DNA from 4 places in the Enterococcus sp. DIV0756 genome. Region 1 is predicted to be linked to each of the others. Evidence: riboswitches for the same ligand, from Rfam matches in the RefSeq annotation. Region 1 holds a riboswitch; each other region holds the start of a gene.

Region 1 (4,647 bases):
GAGAGAAGAATTTTCCAATGGACACCAGAAATAACAAATAGCGCACCTAAGATAGCGATAAACACTAAACTTGTACCAAAATCACGTTGCATGAACATTAGTAAAAACGTTGGTAAACTATATAATAAAATTTTCCCAATATAGCGCAGATCATTCCTTAAGCTTTGTTGTGTATGTGCCATTTCGTCGATTAAGGTTAGTCGAACCATGAAGAGAATAAAACTAAGCTTCATTAATTCTGAAGGCTGAAAAGAAAACCCTCCGATTCGTAGCCACCGTCTCGTATTTGTCACTGCAAACATAGCCGGGTCATGAAACCAATACAAAAGAGCCATCAATCCCAGTGAAAGAACATAAAAATGTGGCGCATATTTTAATAGATAAGCCGTTTTTATTCGACTCACTATTCCCATCGCAGCTAATGAAAGCAGACAAAAAAGAATCTGTTTGACCACCACACTTTTCACATCGACACCATCAAGTCCAGCTGCTAATGATTGAACGCCGATACTAATTAAGTAGAATAAGAAAAGCGGTAAAAAGAGAGAATAATTAAATTCGTTACTCAATCGTTTCATCATGCGTTCGGACCTCCGAAGATAGTTTTAAACAGATACCCAGAGCGGCAGAAAGAATCAAGTAGCTGGTTCCACCATAACTAATAAAAGGCAAAGGAACACCTGTCATGGGTATCAAACCCAAAATACTCGAAATATTGATACTCGTTTGGAGCAAAAGTAAACTTCCCACGCCGAAATAAATCAAACTAACTTGCTGATTTACTTCCTTCGATGCCAGAACAAATAAACGAAGGGCAATCAGAAAAAGTAACGCTAAAACGAGTAATCCAACAATTACACCTAATTCTTCAACCAAAATCGAATAAACGAAATCCGTTTCGGCGACTGGAAGGTAGCCTTTTTTGGTAATACTATTTCCTAATCCTCGTCCGAAAAATCCCCCATTATAAAGGGCGTAGTAGGAATTACTCATTTGAAATCCTTTCCCATAGGGATCTAAAAATGGATCTCTAACTAATCGAATACGGTCATACGTGTGAGCGAATAGTTCAGGCAACAGATGATGACTCCCTAAAAAAAGAATCATTCCTCCTATCACAGCAATACCTAGGAAAATCGTTAAAAAGAGAATCACTGACAATTGATAGGGCAATTGCGCAGTAGTTATAATTACCAAAGCGATCCCCCAGATAATGATCGCACCTGTGACCTTTGGTTGGAGTAAAATCAACAATCCACTAAGCAAGACAAGTCCACCGGGAACCAGCATTTCATGTCTTGTCCGTTTTATTCGGAAAAAGTAAGCTAAATAAAGAATTAATGCCACATTTGTCACTTCCGAAGGCTGGAATTGGATTCCTAATATAGACACCCACCTCTGTGCACCATTGATGCTGACGCCCGCTATTTTTGCCAGTAGCAGACTAACTAATCCGATCGCTAGCAATCCTTTTGCTAGTATTCCCTTTGTCAAAACATGACTTTTTACATGAAAAATGAACGCAATAAGCAACCAACTCAGCCCCATAAAAATCGCTTGCTTACTAAATAATGTTAACGGATTCTCACCCTCTGCCATCAAGCGATAAGAACTCGCACTGAAAACAATTAAAAGACCGATTAGACTAACTCCCAAATAAGGTAGTAACAATAGCCAATCGATCTTTTTTCTTTTTAGCATGTATATCTCTCCCTTCATCAAGTAATTGTTTGAGACGAGAGAGTCCACAGTAAATAACCTAAAAAAACACCAAACGTTAGCAAAAAAATACTAACAAGTTTGGTGTCTCACACAATCAATCTCATCGTCTGAGTTTTAGCACTAAACAACGTAAAGAATTACTTCTTAGCTATTTTATGAAAAGCCTTAATCCGACAATTCCTATTTTACACATTGGCGTCTTTCGACGTTTCTGCGCAATAGCCTATATTTGTTTAGGAGCCTCACCTAACAAGTTTACTTATATTTACTTTCACAAAGAATACTACTTTTTTTATCCGTAAATAGCAAAAAAAATCGTCATACTTCAGATTATCTTTAAAATCGCTTATAAAATACTTTACTAAAAATTCACTAGAAATAATAATTTTTTTATGGTATTTAACCCGAGGAACAATAAAAAAGGAACTGCGATAAAGGTCTTATCACAGTTCCTTTTTCCGAATAAACGGTGCTCCAGAAGTTGCTTCTTCGGAAATTCCTTCTTATTTCTTAAAGCTGATCGCTTCTGGCACAACCTTTTCTTTAAATATTCTGTCCAACCAGTCCTGATAAACTTCCAACTGTTCTAGTGTATGGAAAAAATGTTCCCCGTCTTCAAAAACTGTCATTGAACTATTGGATGCTTTTAAAAATTTTTCAATTGTTGTCCTCGAAGTCAAGTTATCTTTTCCGCCATAAAGAATTTTTGTTGGAGCTGTCCAATTAATCGGGTGTTTAACAACATAATTGTAGTAATTCCACTCCAATGTCTTGATTGGTGTTTCGATTATTTTATCCCTTTGCAGATCAATAGGCGTCAATCCCGACCAAAACAGCATATTTTCAATTAATTGCTGCATGTCAACAATCGGAGAAAGGAATAGACATTGTTCAATTGGTTTATTCTGACACGCCAACATACCAAAATAAGCGCCAATACTGCAGCCAAATAACGAAAGTTTCTTTGTTTGCTTCTCCAGCTCAAGTAAAATTTTAGTTGCATCGGCTACGACATTTTGTGGATTTAACGGATAACTAGACCCTTTTCGTTCACCATGTTCTGGCAGATCGAAGCTCCAAACCTGATAGCCATTTGCCTCGGCTGCTTCTGCTAACAATTGGATAACAGTATCCTCTTTGTGGGATTGGTCGCCATGAAAAGCTAGGATTGCTTGCTCACTTGGTTCTCCCCAGCAGACAACCGGGATTCCTTGAATATTTTTTTGTTCACGTTTCATTTATGCCTCCTCAATTTGCAGGCCTAGTCCAGCCGCAATCGTTATAGCTTGATAAGAATTGACTTTTAATCCCTTTAATTGTTCCATCGAAAAAGCAATTTTGTGAAATTGATTGGTGGTAAAATCTAAGCCAGATAATTTTGTCCGCATCCAGTTACTATTATCCAAATCATTCTTAGTCAAAAATAAATGCTTCCAAGTGACCTCAAAGAACTCACTATCCGTCATTTGACAATTCTCGAAAGCCACATTCTTCAAATTCGTGGCACTGTATGAACCAAAATTGATTACACAATCCTTAAACTGACAATCTCGTAAATAGCTCTCCGCAAAATTACAGCCGGTCAGTTTGCAGCTTTCAAAAATTACTTGATGAAAGCTGCCGCCAATCCATTCCAGATTTGAAAAATCACAATTTTTGAAGACAACATTGCTCGCTTCAAAACGATACAGTTTAGTCCGCTGCATCGTGATTTTTTCTAAAATCGAACGCCGCAGTACTAAATTTTCACAGGTTAAATAGCTATAATCAACATCAATCCCATGTACATCTTCAATGGTCGCCTCATCTTCTAAATAGAAATCCTCAGAAAAAATCTTCGGCAAAATCGGTGGTGCAGGATAATTCTTTTTCATTGTCTTGCTCCTTGTTCAGAGTTATTGTAGTTCATTTTTAATTAAGCGGTTATTACGTGTCTGTCATTTTGCACATCTTTAAAGTATTTAACTATACTGCTCTTTTTTAAATATCGTATTCTAAGTTTCCCATAATCACTCAAATTTCTCTACCCTTAATCAACTTTTAACCAAATTGGAGGTTAAGAGGAGCTTTTTGTTTTGAAGAATGATAAAATCTAGCAATGAGGTGACCCTATGAATAAAATAATCAAAGAATGGCTTCCCGTAGTCATTATCATAGCTTTAATATTTTTAGCAAGGATGTTTGTTTTCTCCCCAGTAAAGGTTGAAGGACATTCGATGGATCCAACGCTTCACGACAATCAACGTTTAATCACATCTAAAATATCCAATCTAAAACGACAGGATATTATTACTACGAAAGAACCTGACAATCAAAATTTGTATGTGGTGAAACGGATCATCGGCTTACCTGGAGATCATGTTGAAATGAAAAATAATGTTCTCACGATCAACGGCAAAGAATATGCTGAACCTTATCTGGATGATTTCAAAGAAAAATTCAAAAAAGATAAGCTTTTTGAGGAGTATTCCTATAATTCTGCTTTCCAAGAACAGGCAGCCAATGCTAAAAGTTTTACAAATGACTTTGAAGTAACGGTTCCTAAAAATCAGTATTTCGTCTTAGGCGATAACCGTTTAATCTCTAAAGACAGTCGGATTTTTGGCTTCGTTGACAAATCTACGATTCAAGGAAAAGTTGTTTTACGCTTTTGGCCGTTAAATGAAATCAAATTATTTTAGTTATCATTTGAAAAACCATGACGTTTTTTAGCGTCATGGTTTTTTGTGGAAATCAGTCTTTATTTAGTAATCTCTTGATTCAGAATTTTCTTTGGACCTAAAATTTCAACATGGTGAATTTGCTCAATCGCTAAATGAACTGCGCCTCGCTCCTCTACATTTAAATAGATTTGTTCTTCTCTTTGTCCAATGAGCCTTCCCACTAAATCATCCAAATAGTTTCCCTCATCGTCCAAGGCCTCCA
Region 2 (4,647 bases), on a different contig from region 1:
ATACAGGCCCTTCTGTTATAGTTCAGATCCATTCTTTAGCAATTTTTATATATAGAACTTTTCCTAGTTGCGTTGCCAGCATATAAGCAATAACGATTCCGACATACCAGAACCAATAGCTCGTTGGTAAATGAACAAAATCAAATTGTTCAGCAAGTGGCGTTAGCACGACTAATGCTCCGACGACGACTGCCATTAATAAGCTGATAAACACTTGTGGTGCTGGTCGACTTTGAATAAAAGGAATTTTCTTTGTCCGTACCATTAAGACAACCAATGCTTGTGTAGTTAAGCCAATCATGAACCAGCCCGTTTGAAACAGATTTTGAGCACCTACAGTATTCGCACCAAATACGAACCACATTACCCAGAAAGTGATAATATCGAATATTGAGCTAATTGGACCAATGCACACCGTAAATTTTAGCAATCCTCTTGTTTCCCATTTCGTTGGTACTTGCAATTCCTCCTCATCAACATTGTCCCAAGGAATTGTTAACTGAGCAAAATCGTAAATTAGATTTTGCAATAACAATTGAAGGGATAACATTGGTAGAAATGGTAAGAAAGCACTAGCAATTAAAATTGAAAACACATTTCCGAAGTTTGAACTGATAGTGATTTTGATATATTTCATCATATTGCTAAAAACGCGACGACCTTCGATTACCCCATTTTCTAACACACCTAAACTTTTTTCTAACAAGATAATCGAGCTGGCATCTTTTGTAATATCTGCAGCGGTATCCACAGAAATTCCTACGTCCGCTTTCCTCAGCGCAGGTGCATCATTAATTCCGTCTCCCATGAAGCCAACAGTGTGACCTTTACTTTGCAACGCCTCAATAATTCTTGATTTTTGCATCGGATTCAACTTCGCAAATAAATTAACCGTTTCCGCCACTTGATACAATTCGTCATCTGACATGTCATCAATTTGGTTTCCCAATACATATTCATCTGCTGGAATCCCTACATCTTGACAAACTTTCTGTGCCACAATTGCGTTGTCTCCCGTAAGAACTTTTACGGTTACACCATGTTGGTGCAGTGATTTGATAGCCGGTTTAGCAGACGCCTTCGCTGGGTCAAGGAATCCCATAAAGCCAACCAAAATCATGTCTTTTTCATCGTCTGTGGAATAGATTGCTTCATCATGAGCATCTCGTCGAACAGCTACGGTAATAACCCGCATGCCTTGACGATTCATTTTTTCATTCACAGCTTGCAGCTTTTGTCGAATTTCCGAAGTTAATTCTAAAATTTCCCCGTTAATCTCAACATACTTACAAATTGCTGCCATTTCTTCAACCGCACCCTTAGTGATCATCAATTGATGATCATCTGTTTTCATCACCACTGTCAAGCGCCGGCGAGAAAAATCAAAAGGTATTTCATCAATTTTTTGAACTATTTGATAAGGCAGGTGACGATCTTGTTCTTCAAAATAATTAATAACGGCAATATCCATCAAATTTTTCCAACCCGTTTGATACGTAGAATTCATAAATGCTAGATCTAGCACTTGTTCATTTTCATTTCCTAATGGGTCGAGATGTTGAACTAAAACTACCCGATCCTCCGTAATCGTCCCAGTTTTATCTGTACATAAAACATCCATGCTGCCTAAATTTTGGATTGAGGCTAATTCTTTCACAATGACTTTGTGTTTCGATAACGTTAAGGCTCCTTTAGCTAAGTTAGAGCTCACAATCATCGGCAACATTTCTGGTGTAAGTCCAACAGCTACAGCAATTGCAAAGAAAAAGGCGCTACTCCAATCCCCTTTCGTTAGTCCGTTGATCAAGAACACTAACGGAAATAAAATCATTACCATCCTCAGTAACATTTTGCTTACTTTAGTTAAGCCTATGTCAAAAGAAGTTTTTCCACGTTTTGACGTCGCATTTTTGGCAATATCACCGAAAAATGTTTGTTGACCGGTTTTTAAAATAATTGCTTTTCCTTGACCGCTTAAAACATCGGTTCCCATAAATACCAAATTGGTTAAATCCAAAGCCGTTGTTTCCTCTGTTAAATCTTTGTCTTTTGCGAGATATTTTTCAACAGGCATCGATTCTCCTGTTAGCGATGATTGGTTGACAAAAAGATCTTTTGTCCAAATCAAAACGGCATCCGCCGGAATCATATCGCCGGTTGCTAACGTTAAAATGTCACCTGGTACTACTTCATCCATCGGAATTTCTTTTGTCTCTCCATTACGTGTGATGGCAGCAGTATTCTCAATCATTTCTTTTAATTCAATGCTCGCCTTTTGCGAACGATATTCTTGAATAAAAGTTATTAAAACACTTGCCAAAATCATAATCGACATAACCACAGCTGCTTCTATATCGTTTGTTAATAAGGAAACAATTGCTAATGCGGCCAAGACATAAACGAAAGGATCGTTAAATGCTTGTAAAAATAATAAAAATCCTGGCGTTGGTTTTTGCGCCGAAACTTCGTTTGGACCGTACTCTTCCAAACGGCTTTGCGCATCCTCTTCAGATAATCCTTGTAAAGAAGTTCGCAGATTAAGAAAAAGATCGCGATCAGACAGAATCGCTAATTTTTTCAATTCTTGATCCTTGTTGACTTTGCGAGCAAGAAGGTTTTTTTTGTTCATCATAATGGTTCCTCCTAAAATTCAGGCCAACCTCAGTCGCCCTCGAGTAGTTACTTTTCGGTCGACTATCGTCATGATCCATCTCCCTCACATCCTTTCCATTTAACTAATAGACACTGACTTGGACACACAAATAAAGCGCGCACTCGAAAATGAGCACGCGCAAAAGTTTCATTCATGTTCATCGTCGAGCTTTAGCACTATAGGGCGTAGACAGATTTGTCAGCTACATTATGAATCACCTTCACGATGATCCCTGTTATACCCATTGGCGTCTCTCGACATTTTTGGGCAGTAGCCTGTGTCCATATAGGAGCCTCACCTAACAATTAATTTAATTTTCATCCTTACTATAAGGTACTTACCTATCAGTGTCAAACTTAACACCGAAAAATTTGTTAATTTTCAGAAACTCATCCACCTTTTTATTCGGAGTGTTACTAAAATAGTCGGCAAACTTTTTACTCCATAGCTTTGTTTCCCGAGCTTCAGCAAATTTCTCCATGGTCTCATCATACGTTTCAATTAAAGAATAATCGTAATCTTTATAGGTATCATAATGGATGACGGCTTGTTCTGGTAATCTAGGTTTTACCTGCATTTCCACATTCGGCTTTCCAATACTCAAACCAGCAACTGGCAATACATAATCAGGCAGCTTTAATAATTCGCTGACCTCAGCAATATCTTTGCGAATTGTCCCAACAACTACAGAGCCTAAACCTAATGCCTCAGTCGCGATCACGGCATTTTCTAATGCTAAAGCTGCATCGGTGACAGCCGTGATTACTGGGTCAAATCCTTCATTGATTCGATACTCAACCCCATAGTGTTCAGCAACTTTTTGTGTTCGTTTCAAATCTGCTACAAATACTAGAAAAACGGAACTATTCAGTACATGAGGGTTTCCAGGATTCATTGCTACTAGTTGTTCACGAATCCCCCGATCCTTAACAACAATAATGCTGTACATTTGGCCGTTCATCCAGCTTGGAGCTTGCCGGCTAGCTTGTAAAATTTTTTGCAGCTCCTCTTCTGATAATTGATACGTTTCATCAAAGTTCCGATACGTCCGATGTTGATTCATTACTTCTAGCGCTTCCATCTAACTCCTCCTTAATTCCTTTGAGATTGCTTGCAATTTGATAAAAAACTCTTGTCTCGTCTTTTTAGACATGCGAGTATAATTTACTCTCATTGACATTGTATCATTACTAAAAAGAAATGAGGGCGCGATCAATAATTTTTCCTGTAAAAAAATCTCCCAATCTTTTCGCGTTAAATGTTGGTGTCGCCATGTCAGATATACATATATGCCGCCTTCAATCTTTGAAATACTCCAATCACCCGCGATAATTTTTGACTGATCAATAAAAGCCTGGGCTTTCTGCTTTAAAGCAACAACTAATTCTGCCTGATTTTGTTCAAATAATGGATCTGTTAATGCCGTATGTGCGATTACTTGAGGAAAAATGCTGATTGAGAAATCCATCATTTGTTTAGCATCAGATAAGCGTTGAATTAGCTTCTGATCTGCGACAATCCATCCAATCTTGATCGAAGAACCAAATATTTTTGAAAGGGAACCTAGGTGAATCACCTGGTGTGGTGCAAGTTCTTTTAAAGATGGTGGAATTTTTTTGAAATTCATTTCGCTAAACACTTCATCTTCTACGATCGGCAGCTGGTATTTGAGACTGAGTTCGATTAATTCATTTCTGCGTCTTTCTGACATCGTCGTTCCAGTAGGATTTTGAAAAGTTGGATTCAGAATGATTAACTTAATTTTTTTTGTCAAAATCAATTGCTCTAATTTATCAATTCTCATTCCCTCTTTGTCCATTTCAACACCGTACAACCGTACTCCAGCACTGGCAAAAATTGGTAATGAATACAAAAATGAAGGATCTTCAATTGCAACACTATCACCACTTTGCAACATCACTTGTAATAATAAAAACATGGCCTGCTGACCACCAGAGGTGATTAGTACTTGATCGGACGAAACGTCAATTTTT
Region 3 (4,647 bases), on a different contig from region 1:
AACCATTTCTGACTCATCCGATACAGAGAATTCACCAACGACGCTGGGGTTGGTTTTTTGTGCCACCCCAAGTACCCGCAAGCCATCGCTGTTTAGTTCCTTTACTTTTTCTAGAACCTCTTGCTTGGCCTCTTCCGTTAATGGTGTGACCTTTCCTTTAAAATCGACGAAGCTGGAGATTCGCAGCATCTCTTCAATCGCGCCTTTGGTGATCATTTGGGTTTTGCCATCATTATCCGCGACAACAACACTCATCCTGCGACGGTCAAAATCAAAGGGAATCTCATCAACCTTTTGATAATTGATGGTACTTGTATCCAACTCATTTTGTGCGGCGTCAATAATGGCGACATCCATTAAATTTTTCAAACCAGTTTGATAATAGCTATTTAAGTAGGCATGACGTAACACGCGTGGATCTTCTGTGCCGTCACAATCTAAATGGTACTCCAAAATAATTTTATCTTGAGTCAATGTCCCTGTTTTATCGGTACAAAGCACATCAACGGCACCAAAATTTTGAATCGAATTGATATTTTTAATAACAGTGCCTTTTTTAGCCATTCCCGATGCGCCTTTGACTAAATTTGTAGTAACAATCATTGGCAGCATTTCAGGTGTCAATCCTACAGCAACCGATAAGCCGAACAAGAAGGCTTCCATCCAATCGCCTTTGGTCAAGCCATTGATTACAATGACTGTAGGTGCCATTAGCGCCATAAATTTGATGAAGATATACGAAGTCTTCTTGATTCCCACTTCAAAATTCGTCAAATCGGGCTTGGTACTCAAGGATTTTGCTACATCGCCAAAAAGCGTGCGATTTCCAGTTGCGATCACGACCCCTTCCGCGCTTCCGCTAATGACATTGCTTCCCATGAAGACCATGTTTTCATAGCTAGTCTCAGAATCTTGTGTGACAACATTGCTCTCTGCTTTTTTTTCAACCGGATAGCTTTCTCCAGTCAAAGCCGATTGAGAAACAAATAAATCCTTTGTGACCGTTAAACGGACATCCGCTGGAATCATATCCCCAGCAGAAAGTTTTACCACATCACCACAGACGATTTCCTCAATCGGAAGCTCAAGGAATTGATTTTTTCGTCGCACCGTCGCTGTGACTTTCACTAAAGATTTTAATTTTTCAGCGGCTTGATTTGAACGAACCGATTGGATCAATGTCATCGTTCCGCTAATCATGACCATCGTAAAAATAATTGCACTGCCAAAATAATCCCGGTCTGCTGGAGCAGCGATTACTACATCCGTTGTAAATGACGTTAACCCTAAGCCGATCAGTACCAATGTAAATGGTGTAATGTATGCTTTTAGCACTTCCAAAATGAATGGCGTCTTTTTGCCATATGAGATTGTATTGTCTCCATATTGTTCTCTGGCAATATCGGCTTGTTCTTCCGATAAGCCTTTTTTTGATGTATGAAATGTTTCAAAAACATGTTCTGCTGTTTTTCTAGCAAACAGATCATAATTTACTTTTTGAGTATTCTTAGTTACTTTTTCCACTGTTCTTACCTTCTCTCCAAAAAAAATTCGCCATAATCCTATCCCAATCATCAGATAGATAAGAATGTTTCCGAATGTTTTCATTTTTATTGCCTCCTAATGTGGGCTCACGGAGAGAAGAAGGAGCTAAAAACAAATAGACAAGAATAATTTGCCGATGCTCCATTCTTCATTTATCCATAAACCCGATCTTCGCGAACTACTGTCGTCCATTTGTTTTCATCTCCTTTGTATTTATTCGACTCAAGGGTTGTCGAATGTCTTTCTTAAACACTTTCAAAATCAATTGGTCTTCTTGATATTCGTAAGGCAATTCTTGATAAGCCAGCTTGTCATAAAAGCCCCAAGCTTGTTTCCTGCCTGTCAAAAAAATAGTCGAAAAGCCGCATCGATGAGCGATTTCCTCCGCATAGATCATCATTTTTTTCCCCAAGTGTTTGCCCTGCGCTAGCGGGTCAATTGCAACTTGTTTAATCTGAACGAATGAGGATGTTACAGGATGCAGCAACAACGTTCCTACTACTTCCTCTCCATATCGCACGACCAAATGAATATCCTGCTTTTCTTCAATCGGTGCTTCAAATAAATACGGTTTTCCCGCGCTTTCCTTCAACACTCGATTCCGAAGCATCAATGCTTCCCGATAAAATAGACTGTTCCATCTCACTAACATAAACACTGTTTTACCATGATGATTCCTCCTTTGTTTTTGATTGAAAAATAAAATAGATGGTTGTTGATGATTAGCAACTGTTGAGGAATTCATTTCTCACGTATAAGATCAAAACTACGACTGAACTTTTTTAGCAGAAACTGTTGGCAGCTAGCTCCTATTTAGGAATTAATCGTGCTAAACAACTACTTATGCTTATAAAGCTAGCTCATAATCACAGTATGGATTTTTTCTAACGTAAAAATTCAACAGATTTTCGTACGCATACCATTTTACTAATCTACTAAAGTAGAAAGTAAAACTGGCAACTGCAAAAAGTTGGACTCGCAAAAAAAGGCCTTTCGCTTTAAAAAACTCAGCGAAAGGCCGTAAAAAATCCATCTTAAATAAAAGACAAATACTCTTGTCGATCTAGTCGTTGAGTTTTGGCACTATACAACGTAAAGACAAACATCTTAGCTACCTTAAGAAAAGCCTTGTATTCGACAATTCCTGTTCTACCCATTGGCGTCTCTCGACATTTTTGGGCAGTAGCCTATGTTTGCATAGGAGCCTCACCTAACAAATCATATTCTATTTTTCTTTTCAAAATCTAACAAAATAAACGAACATTGTCAATAGGTTCTATAAAAAGTTGTTAAAAATAACTTTAGTTTTTTATAAAACCCGTATTTTATCTAATAATTACAGGGAACTAATTATTTCCATTCATTCTAGAATAATTAGTGATTCCAAAAATTTTACAACATTTCATTTTTTTGAAAAAAACGAACATTAAAGATAAAACGCCCTCCGTTCCCAAGAAAAAAAGATTATTTTTAAAGAAAAGCAGTTCATTGTATCTTAACAGTCAGATTTTCCGAATATTCAAATCATTCGAATCTTTCTAAAATAAAGACGAAGTTTCATCCATGCTAAAATTAATTTAACTTATATTTAAACACCCATGATAATTTTTTACTGCTATCTTCAACTTTTAAGAAATTCAATAGAAAGGAGTGGCTTTTATGTACAGAGATCTTTTTATGACGAATCAGCAACGAAAAAAAGTGCATTTTTTTAAACAAATGGAGGATTATCCTGCGGGTGAATACTCCGTACATACACTTAGTCAAAAATTCAACTCCAGCTATCCGCCATTTCTTCAGATGCTTCAAGAGCTAGATGACTCATTAAGAAAATTAAATGAAGCACCGCTATTGATTGAACCTTCAAAAGTCTATTGGGAGAGCGACTCAAGCAGGTCCAATACCTTCTTAATTGAGCAGGTAAAAAATTCCATTCCTTATCGTTTTTTATTGACCTCTTTGTTCTATCCCGAGAAAAATTTGAAGGATTTTAGTAAAGAAATTTTTGTGAGTGAATCAACGATTTTACGGCGCTTACATCCCCTAATGGATCATCTCGCGAAGTGCAATATTCGGATCAATTTTTCTAAAATGGAACTGACAGGCCGTGAAGCGGTTATTCGCTTAGTCTACATCAAAACATTATGGGCAGCCTCATTGGGAGAAGATATCAACTTCAGCCCACTTTCTTTTGAAAAGGAAGAGGCCTTGTTGAATGAGATACATTCATTACTGCCTTCGCACCTTCATCCAAAATTAGCCCGTTTGATGCTTTGTGTCAATCGGTTGCGAAATGAGCAAAAAAATTACTTGGGCGAGGCCCCCTTTGAAGACCTGTTGTTCTCTCAGACAAAGCCGCTGTTAGAACACTATTTTTCCGGCCTCTTGGATTCGCGTATCCAAATACGACGAAATATCGAATTTTTGAATTATTTATTTTATTATTATCCGTATTGCGTCAAAAACGATGGTCAGATTCTAAACCCTTTAATGCTCTATTACGCCAAAAATATCGAAGAACGCGATCCATTGTGTTTAGCCATTGATGCCTTTCATCGTTATTGCTCAAAAGAACTGCTCCAAGACACGTTAAACGAACAGGAAGAAAAACTGTTACTAGATAATATCGCCCGAACATTCTTGAACTATTCGATCCAGAAAAATGAAATTCCTTTACTTTTTGAGACTGGCAATAAGGAGCAATTTCTTCAGTCTGAACTGTATACACAGCTTTACCCGGCAATCCGCAAAACAGTTCGCAAATTAAGCCGACGCAAGCAATTGGAATGGTTAGCCACGGTTGATGCGTCTATTTCAAAAACCTTATGTTTAAGTCTTTTGCCCCACTTTACCGTGACCGACGAAAAGGTTCAGGTAGGCATAGTAGCGATCCCAAACTACCTTTATCTGCAACAGGTCGTCAAATTCTTGAGTAATCTCAGCTTCATCGATATTGTGTTTCAACCGCAAGCCGATGAGCCGATTGATCTTTTTATTACTACCTTCAAAGAATTGCTGCCTGCCAATACCAATGATTATTATTTGATCAATATTTTGAATGCCGATTACCAATCCGATCTTTTACCACGTTTACTGACGATT
Region 4 (4,647 bases), 100 kb from region 1:
CATTTAAGGAAAACCCTAGACAACGGCTATCATCCGATTAAAAACGAGTATCATGCGGCAAAGAAACAGGATGCGGAATCTTTTCTGGTTATGGGTTTAGACAACACCATCGAAAGGAAATTAGGAACAACGAGAACCGACGCGATGATGGTTATTACCGTCAACAACAAAACCAAAAAAATCACCTTTTGCAGTCTCCCGCGAGATAGTTTCGTCCCGATCGCGGCTAAGAACTATCGTGGCAATCAACGGATTGAAGCGGCCTACACTTTTGACGGACCAACCGCTTCTGTGAATACGGTAGAAAAATTGCTGAAGATTCCAATCGATCATTATTGTGTATTTAATTTTTTATCTTTTATTCAGTTCATTGATGCAATCGGTGGAATCGATATCAACGTCCAGCACTCCTTTGACGGTGTTACAAAAGACGGCCCAGGTGCCATCCATTTCGATGAAGGGAGACAGCATGTTGATGGCACAAAGGCCCTCTCCTATGCTCGCGAACGTCATAGCGACAACGATATAATGAGGGGCTTTCGCCAACAAGAGATTATCCAATCCGTTGGAAAAAAATTGAAATCAAAGGATGTTGTCAAAAATTTGACAGGTATCATCGACTCCTTTGATAATAATATTCAAACCGATATCACGACCGATCAATTGCTTAAACTAATAGAAAGTGGATTGATTTATAACAATTATGAGAAACAAAGACTCACCTTTGATTGGCGAACCTTTAGCAATCAAGGTCGCAGCATGGTTGAGCTCTATCCGGATAGCATTCAATATGTCAGTCATGAATTGCGGGTAAGTCTCGGAATCGACAAAAAAGACGATCGTGATAAAAAATCATTTGTCTTTCACACAAATGGTCAATATCTCTATCAAAGCGACTATTCTGTCCAAGATGAAGCAGCAGAGGAAAAAGAATCTACTTCTCTGAACGGCAATGTCTATATTGGAACACCAGGTAATACGGAAACTGGAACGCTGCCTACCGTAAAAACCAAAAACGGGTTTGTTCCTTAAGCAGAAAATGATTTACCAAACGAAATGAACGTTCTATTTTGAACAAAAAAATCAGCGTAAGTAAGTGTTAATTGCACTTGCTTACGCTGATTTTTGATCTACTTAAATAGATTTTTCTTAACGGATACCATTTCCTTTGAGTTCAATTTCTTTGAATGTTCGCTTTAAATCATTTTCTACTTCCTCAATATCAAAAACCTGTTGGCTGTTCTTATTTTTGTATAAATAATAATCCAAGCTTAACGCACTAGGCAACGTAAGAAAGCCAATCGATTCATTTGCCAGAAGTTCCTTTTCTATTGCATGAATCACAAAAATTGCCTTTTTCTCATTCAACCATTTATGAATCCCTAAACTATCATGGCAATAAAGGTATTCAGGATCAATATTAAAATATTCAGCTGTCCTTTGAGTTAACTGTTGATGCCCCACATGATCGGTCAAAATGATAAAAGGAAATTTTTCTAGATCCTCTGCTGCCGCCTGTCTCAATTCATTCGTTACCAGTGATTGATTAGCCGCCAGTAACATTTTCGAACGAATTAGTGAACAGCGCTCAAATTGTGGATCATCCATCAGGCAACTAGTTATTACTAAGTCAATTTCCTTATGCTTAAGTTGCTTCAGTAACTCTAAAGGAGCGTCATTGACATAGTTGATCGTATAGCTGTCATTGCAGCACCCACACTCTCCTGCTTCAAATATTAAAACTGATTCGCTAATCCCCACCCTAAAAGAAGGACGATCAATCATTTGATAAAGAGGGAAATGGATTTTTTTTGCTTCCTCAATGATTCGCTTCACAAAAGGGAGAATCCTCTGTCCTTCTTCACTCAAAACTAGTTTCTTTCCGTGACGCGTAAATAAATCATAGCCTAGCTCGTTTTCCAGGCTTTTAAGGGCTGAGCTCAGAGAAGAGATTCCAATAAACAACTCTTTCGAAGCTTTTGAGAGGCTATTGTATTTTGCAATGACGTAGAAGTACTCTAATTTCTCAATCGACATTTCTTTCACATCCCAACAGTAAATTTTAGGCCAACCTAATTTTGCTCTTTTAAACGACTATTAGGCAAGGAAAAACATTAAATAACAAGTATTCTTTAACAGTGGTTAACTATTTTGAGGCTCTTAGCACCAAACAAAAATAGACGGAGGCCTCTCTTAATAAATTGGAAAGCATTTCTATAAAAAGCGTAATGATAATAAAAAGCTTTATTAGTAAGGACTACAGTCTTTCATATAGTGATTGTTGTCTGAGTAACAATTGATTTATCATCCTTCACGAGTATGATGAGTTTGCACAATAAAATATAATCATATTAGGTGAGGTTACTCTGAAGAACACAGGTTATCGCTCGGAAATGTCGAGAGACAGTAACGAGTAAAGCAGGGATTGTCGAATTAAGGCTTTCCCAAGATAACTAGAAGATCCTTTTCTTACGTCTCAGAAAGCCAAAGCTCAATTAACGTGATTTCCTTATAAACTTGTCTATTTATTCGGTGACCTCCTTAATATGATTATTTAGGAGGTTTTTTACATTGAAAGTTTTCAACGCTTCATCAAAGCAAAACAATCAGCTTACAAGAATTATCGGAAATATCACCTTCCTATTTATCTTAGCTCTTTTTGCTTTCATACTGATTTTCTCGCTGATGAAAATGAACCGCCCGCTTCAAACGTTACCCTCGGAAGAATTTTTATCGACGGTGAATAAACATAAGGACTTTTTATCCGTCACAAATCTTGGTTATTTTTCCATTCGAACGATGTTTCGAATGATTGTCGGAATGGTTTGGTCTTTCTTATTTTCCTTTGTTTTTGGACTTTTAGCAGTGAAATATAAGACTGCCAGAAGAATTATTCTACCGTTAGTTAATTTTCTTGAATCCGTGCCTTTATTAGGCTTTCTAACTTTTACAACTGCTTGGCTGCTGGGGTTATTCCCAGGAAATGTGTTGGGTGCTGAATGTGTTGCCATCTTCGCAATTTTTACTGGTCAAGCATGGAACATTATGTTGACACTCTACCAAATCATGGAAGTTATCCCTTCGGATCTGTCCAATGTTACTGAGCAATTCAAATACAACCCTTGGGAAAAATTTTGGCGGCTTGAATTTGTATATGCGATCCCGGGTTTGCTTTGGAATGTGATTATTTCTCAAACGGCGGCTTGGTTTGCATTAGTAGCTAGTGAACAAGCTTCTGTAGCTCTACCAAAGGATACGACTCTTTTTTTACCGGGAATTGGTTCATATATTCAAGTGGCATTGAACCGTGCCGACTTCAAGGCTTGTTTGTGGGCTGTTCTAGCGTTGCTACTGAATGTGGTAATCCTAAATTTCTTAGTATTTCAACCGCTGGTTCGGGCAACTTATTACTTCAAATATGAGACAGACGTTGAAAGTACAACACCGCCAAAATCAATCGTTTATCAACTGTTAAAAAATGCATCATTAACGAAACAGTTTTCAAAGGGTTTTGCAAGTTTCAGCAGATTTTGGATCTACGATATACCAAAAATTTGGTATTTCTTAAAATTGGATCATCTGTATCGATTAGTGTCGAAATTACGGAATTTTTTTAAAACCTTATGGTATGTCAGTCTAGCGTTTGTGGTAATCATTTGTTCGATCAAGCTCTATCATTTCTTACCTCATCAAGATTTCAGCATGATTCCTAGATTAACGCTCTATACCACTTTAAGAGTGACATTGGCAATGATTGTTGCCGGAGTCATCTTTACACCCTTAGCCATTTGGGTCGCTAGTGATAATCGCCGGTTAAATATTGTTCAACCCATCGGTCAAATTTTGGGCTCAATTCCTTCGAATGTTTATACACCCTTTGTCGTTCTTGTTATTGGTATGGGTTTTAACAAGTTACAATGGTGGATTCTGCCGCTTATTATGGTTGGGTGTCAATGGTATTACTTCTTTAATGTAATCGCCGGTTATTTAGCAATTCCTGATGACATACGAGACGTGACGAAACTATTTAAACTGTCTAAATGGCAATGGTGGACCAAATACCTAATTCCTTCGATTCTGCCTTATCTAATTACAGCGATTATTAATGCTGCTGGTGCAGCTTGGAATGCAGACATTGCCGCTGAAAGTATTCAATGGGGTAAACAAACAATCAATGTCACAGGCTTAGGTCAATATATTTCAGTGAATGATGGAATAAAAGATAAATCCGCTTTGGGTACATTAGCGATGTGCTTTATGGTAGGACTTTGTATCGCTTTTATTTGGCAACCGCTATATCGAGTAGCTAAAGAAAAATTTCACTATTAGTAGTTTTACCCCATTATTTTTTTAGCATGCAAACGAAAGGAGAAGTATGATCGACTCGTTCGATTATGCAAAAATAGACAATGGAAAACACAGAATTATTAAACGTAAAAGCAGTCTGCAAGGAATTTGAAATTGAAGGGCATAAAGACCATTTGAAAGTACTTGAAAATATCGACTTAACAGTTAAAACAAATGAATTTTTGAGCATTATCGGTCAGTCTGGAACAGGAAAATCGACTCTATTAAGAAGTATTGCCGGACTTCTTCGACCAACCACAGGAGAAATTACGTTTGAGAATAAAACGATCACTGAACCAG

Evidence for each region. Region 1 has a riboswitch for magnesium ahead of IGI44_RS16875 (FtsW/RodA/SpoVE family cell cycle protein). Riboswitches for the same ligand answer to the same signal wherever they lie in the genome.
Region 2: it holds a riboswitch for magnesium, as region 1 does, so the genes downstream of both, mgtA (magnesium-translocating P-type ATPase) here and IGI44_RS16875 (FtsW/RodA/SpoVE family cell cycle protein) in region 1, are expected to answer to the same signal.
Region 3: it holds a riboswitch for magnesium, as region 1 does, so the genes downstream of both, IGI44_RS02425 (GNAT family N-acetyltransferase) here and IGI44_RS16875 (FtsW/RodA/SpoVE family cell cycle protein) in region 1, are expected to answer to the same signal.
Region 4: it holds a riboswitch for magnesium, as region 1 does, so the genes downstream of both, IGI44_RS17410 (ABC transporter permease subunit) here and IGI44_RS16875 (FtsW/RodA/SpoVE family cell cycle protein) in region 1, are expected to answer to the same signal.

What each region holds. Positions count from the first base shown of each region.
Region 1 is NZ_JBIOLF010000002.1:108,251-112,897, forward strand. Features, by position in the region: gene IGI44_RS16870 (FtsW/RodA/SpoVE family cell cycle protein) at 1-581, opposite strand, end outside; gene IGI44_RS16875 (FtsW/RodA/SpoVE family cell cycle protein) at 562-1,701, opposite strand; M-box (ykoK) riboswitch at 1,815-1,983, opposite strand; gene IGI44_RS16880 (alpha/beta hydrolase) at 2,226-2,960, opposite strand; gene IGI44_RS16885 (pentapeptide repeat-containing protein) at 2,961-3,596, opposite strand; gene lepB (signal peptidase I) at 3,834-4,403, shown strand; gene IGI44_RS16895 (hypothetical protein) at 4,463-4,647, opposite strand, start outside.
Region 2 is NZ_JBIOLF010000001.1:1,820,441-1,825,087, forward strand. Features, by position in the region: gene mgtA (magnesium-translocating P-type ATPase) at 23-2,629, opposite strand; M-box (ykoK) riboswitch at 2,802-2,966, opposite strand; gene IGI44_RS08855 (nitroreductase family protein) at 2,991-3,734, opposite strand; gene IGI44_RS08860 (PLP-dependent aminotransferase family protein) at 3,735-4,647, opposite strand, start outside.
Region 3 is NZ_JBIOLF010000001.1:492,856-497,502, reverse strand. Features, by position in the region: gene mgtA (magnesium-translocating P-type ATPase) at 1-1,524, opposite strand, end outside; gene IGI44_RS02425 (GNAT family N-acetyltransferase) at 1,724-2,155, opposite strand; M-box (ykoK) riboswitch at 2,601-2,770, opposite strand; gene IGI44_RS02420 (helix-turn-helix domain-containing protein) at 3,205-4,647, shown strand, end outside.
Region 4 is NZ_JBIOLF010000002.1:208,650-213,296, forward strand. Features, by position in the region: gene IGI44_RS17400 (LCP family protein) at 1-1,032, shown strand, start outside; gene IGI44_RS17405 (LysR family transcriptional regulator) at 1,150-2,037, opposite strand; M-box (ykoK) riboswitch at 2,341-2,510, shown strand; gene IGI44_RS17410 (ABC transporter permease subunit) at 2,572-4,329, shown strand; gene IGI44_RS17415 (ABC transporter ATP-binding protein) at 4,410-4,647, shown strand, end outside.